2 regions of the Geobacillus sp. Manikaran-105 genome follow, and region 2 is predicted to be linked to the other one. Evidence: predicted binding sites of a transcription regulator. Region 2 holds the regulator's gene; the other holds the start of a gene.
The links. The regulator Rex, encoded in region 2, represses fermentation and respiration genes when NADH is low (regulators of the CRP and FNR family bind a similar motif). The targets are predictions, from matches to a motif close to TTGTGAAATATTTCACAA.
Positions count from the first base shown of each region.

Region 1 (2,202 bases), on a different contig from region 2:
ACGTATTGGCATCAGCGCATTTTGCGGGAAATGGACTTAACGAGCGATGAAGCCATTGAATTCGCGAAGTTAAATGCCAACGTTGTGCAGCCGTCGCGCACCGGCATCAATCCGTACTATTTAGGGCTGAAAATTTTTGAGGACATCGAAGAGCGCTGGAACAACCCGACGGAAGAGATGAAAAAATACGGTGTCAAGCCAGGCTCAGGACGGGCGAAAATTTTTGAAGTGCGCGAGCTGGAATCCGATATTTCGTTTTTGCGCAACTATTTGACGAAAGAGCTGATCATGCGGGAAGATATGTACTTATTCCAAAAACAAGGGAAAGATTACAAAATTGTCGACAAGCATTGGGAACATATCCGCGACCAACTCGTCAGCATGCGGGTGAACGGCGGATTCCCGTATATCACGGTCAATGACGGCGATTATATGCGCAACGGAGAGCTGTATTTAAAACATTGGTATGAAGGGATCGAACTCGATCTGAAGTATTTGGAAAAAGTGCTGCCATACATTTATCAGTTGTGGGGCCGTCCGGTCCATATGGAGACGGTCGTCGAGGAAAAGCCGATGTTGTTTACGTATGATGGGAAGACAGTGCATCGAAAATATTTGTGATGACGAACGGCAGGGATATCCTGCTTTTTTTGTTTGTCACGGCAGATATGTGAAAAACGTCACAAATTATTCGAATTTGCGATGGATAAGAGCAGAAAGTTTATGGGATAATAAACACAGCTGGATTGTGATGCTTATCACAATTATATTGTGTGAGGCATGTACGGGGAGGAATGAACGTGTGGAAACGGCAAGAAACGTGGCTCATCTGGATTAGTTTTTTGGCGGCAGCCGCCGTGTTTGTTTCGTTGCTGGGACGGCTGTTTTCACAGGGGGGATGAACCGTGCGCGAGTATGATCCAGTGTGGCTCAGCCGTGTGCTGACAGAGTTGACGTTGACGTTTCATATCATTTACGCCACGATCGGCGTCGGGATTCCGCTCATGATCGCCATTGCCCAGTGGGTCGGAATTCGGAAAAACGATATGCATTACATTTTGCTCGCCCGCCGCTGGACGCGCGGCTTTGTCATCACCGTCGCCGTCGGCGTTGTGACCGGAACGGCGATCGGCTTGCAGCTGTCGCTTTTATGGCCGAACTTTATGCAGCTGGCTGGCCAAGTGATCAGTTTGCCGCTGTTTATGGAGACGTTCGCCTTCTTTTTTGAAGCCATTTTTCTCGGGATTTATTTGTATACATGGGACCGATTTGAAAACCAGAAAAAACATTTGCTGTTGCTCATTCCGGTGGCGGTCGGCTCTTCGGCTTCGGCCATGTTTATTACGATGGTGAACGCCTTTATGAACACGCCGCAAGGGTTTGAGATGAAAAACGGCGAGCTCGTCAACATCGACCCGATCGCCGCGATGTTCAATCCGGCCATGCCGACAAAAGTCGCCCACGTGTTGGCGACGGCGTATATGACGTCGGCGTTTGTGCTCGCTTCGATCGCGGCGTGGCATTTATGGAAGGGCAACCGCCACGTGTATCACCGCAAGGCGCTTCATCTGACGATGAAAACGGCGTTCATTTTTTCCGCAGCGAGCGCTCTTGTCGGCGACTTGTCAGGCAAGTTTTTGGCCGAATACCAGCCGGAAAAGCTGGCGGCTGCCGAGTGGCATTTTGAAACGAGCTCCCACGCGCCGCTCGTGTTGTTTGGCATGCTGACAGAGGATGGCGAGGTGAAGTATGCCATTGAAATCCCATATGCGTTAAGCATTTTGGCGCACAACCACCCGGGGGCGGTTGTGACCGGGCTGAACGACATTCCGAAAGATGAGCGCCCGCCGCTTTATATCCACTATTTGTTCGATGCCATGGTGACGATTGGTGTGTTTTTGATGATTTTATCGGCTGCTTATTGGCTTGGATCGATTTTTCGTTGGAAATGGACAGAGAAAACTTGGTTTTTTGGATTGTTGACTGCAGGGGGGCCGTTGTCGATGATCGCGATTGAAGCCGGATGGTATTTGGCGGAGGTCGGTCGGCAGCCATGGATTTTGCGCGGTTATATGAAAACGGCCGAAGCTGCAACATCGTCTGCCCATGTCGATGTGATGCTTGTGTTGTTTTGCATATTATACCTCGTATTAGGAATCGCCAGCGTGATCGTCCTTGTCCGTTTGTTTCGCCACAATCCGG
Region 1 covers NZ_PIJG01000016.1:16,764-18,965, forward strand. Annotated here, with positions in the region: gene CV945_RS06680 (SpoVR family protein) at 1-621, shown strand, start outside; gene CV945_RS06685 (cytochrome ubiquinol oxidase subunit I) at 906-2,202, shown strand, end outside.
Region 1: CV945_RS06685 (cytochrome ubiquinol oxidase subunit I) is a predicted target of Rex. The motif match lies at 669-686, and genes of this name have one in related genera.

Region 2 (2,202 bases):
GATCTTCAGCAGCGTCGATTTGCCTGCGCCGTTGCGGCCGACAAGAGCAATGCGGGCGCGGGACTGTATTTCTAGTTTTATATTCGATAAAATAAGGTCAGCGCCAAAATATTTCGTGAGTCCATTCACTTGCAAAATGATCATGTCCGTCACCTCGCGAATAGTTTAACGCAAGTCGCGAAAACGGTCAAAGACAGATAACGAAAAATGGTGTATAGTGATAAATGGAGGAGATTGTCTTGTCATCGTTTACGCATTTCAATGAACAAGGCCGGGCGAAAATGGTCGACATTACACACAAGGAAGATACGGTCAGGATAGCGGTGGCGAGAACGAGCGTCACCGTCAATGAAGAGATTTACGAAAAGATGACGAACAATGCCATTGAGAAAGGTGATGTGCTGGCGGTAGCCCAGGTGGCCGGGGTCATGGCGGCGAAAAAAACGGCCGATCTCATTCCGATGTGCCATCCGCTTATGTTAAAAGGCGTCGATATTGCCTTTGCTTGGGAAAAAGAGGCGGAAGCGTATAAACTTGTGATTACCGTGACGGTCAAAACGAAAGGGAGCACAGGAGTGGAGATGGAAGCGCTGACGGCGGCTTCGGTATGCGCATTGACTGTGTACGACATGTGCAAATCGCTCGATAAAGGAATGACGATCGGTCCAACGTATTTGGTCGAAAAAACGGGCGGGAAGTCCGGCCATTATCGACGGAAAACCGATTAGCTGGGGGATGAAACGATGAGCAACGAACAACCGAAAATCCCGCAGGCGACTGCCAAGCGTCTGCCGTTATACTATCGGTTTTTGAAAAATTTACATGCCTCAGGGAAGCAGCGCGTGTCCTCCGCCGAGCTGAGCGAGGCGGTGAAAGTCGATCCGGCGACAATTCGCCGCGACTTTTCGTATTTTGGCGCGCTCGGCAAAAAAGGATACGGGTATAATGTCAATTATTTGTTGTCGTTTTTCCGCCAGACGCTTGAAGAGGACGAAGTGACCGAAGTCGCCTTGTTTGGCGTCGGCAATTTAGGCACCGCCTTTTTAAACTACAACTTTTCGAAAAATAACAACACGAAAATTGTCATGGCGTTTGATGTCGATGAACGGAAGGTCGGAACGACAGTCGGCGGGGTGCCGGTCTATCATCTCGATGAGCTGGAGGAGCGGCTTCGCGGCGACATTCCGGTCGCGATTTTAACCGTGCCGGCCGCCGCGGCTCAAGCGCTGACCGACCGCCTTGTCGCGCAAGGAATTAAAGGCATTTTAAACTTTACTCCGGCGCGGTTGAACGTGCCGAACCATATTCGCGTCCATCATATCGATTTAGCCATTGAGCTGCAGTCGCTCGTCTATTTTTTGAAAAACTATCCATCGCCATCGTAAAAAGGAGAGAACAACACATGAAATATTTGTTGCTCGTTCTTGTCATTTTGTTGCTGTTTGGCACGAAAAAGCTGCCGGAGTTGGGGCGGTCGTTCGGCCAGTCGCTTCGCGAGTTTAAAGACGCCACAAAAGGGCTCGCTGATGACGAAGAAACGAAAACCGACCGATGACAAGGCAGGATGGGGAAACGATGAATGACAAAGAAATGTCCGTGTATGAACACCTCGGAGAGCTGCGGAAACGGCTGATCATCGTGCTTCTCTTTTTCGTTGCGGCGCTTGTAGCCAGCTTCTTTTTTGTCGACGACGTCATTGTGTATTTGCAGCACACTGCGGAAGCGAAACAGCTGACGATGAACGCGTTCCGCCTCACCGATCCGATTAAAGTGTATTTTCAGTTTGCCTTTGTCATTGCCGCTGTACTGACCGCTCCGGTGCTGCTCTATCAAATTTGGGCGTTCGTCAGTCCGGGGCTGTATAAAAAAGAGCGGAAAGCAACGCTCAGCTACATTCCAGCATCGATCATTCTATTTTTAGCCGGGGTTGGTTTTGCGTATTTCGTCTTGTTTCCATTTGTCGTCCGGTTTATGAATCAGCTGGCGGAACGGCTCGGCATTCAACAGATGATCGGCATTAACGAATATTTTCAGTTTTTGCTGCAGCTCGTGCTGCCGTTTGGCATCGTGTTTCAGCTGCCGATTGTTGTCCTGTTTTTCACCCGCTTAGGGCTTATTACGCCGCAGCTTCTTGTTCGCATCCGCAAGTATGCGTATTTGGCGCTGCTTATTTTAGCGGCCGCCATTACGCCGCCGGATGTG
Region 2 covers NZ_PIJG01000067.1:5,483-7,684, forward strand. Annotated here, with positions in the region: gene abc-f (ribosomal protection-like ABC-F family protein) at 1-144, opposite strand, end outside; gene moaC (cyclic pyranopterin monophosphate synthase MoaC) at 240-728, shown strand; gene CV945_RS15250 (redox-sensing transcriptional repressor Rex) at 744-1,385, shown strand; gene tatA (twin-arginine translocase TatA/TatE family subunit) at 1,403-1,555, shown strand; gene tatC (twin-arginine translocase subunit TatC) at 1,576-2,202, shown strand, end outside.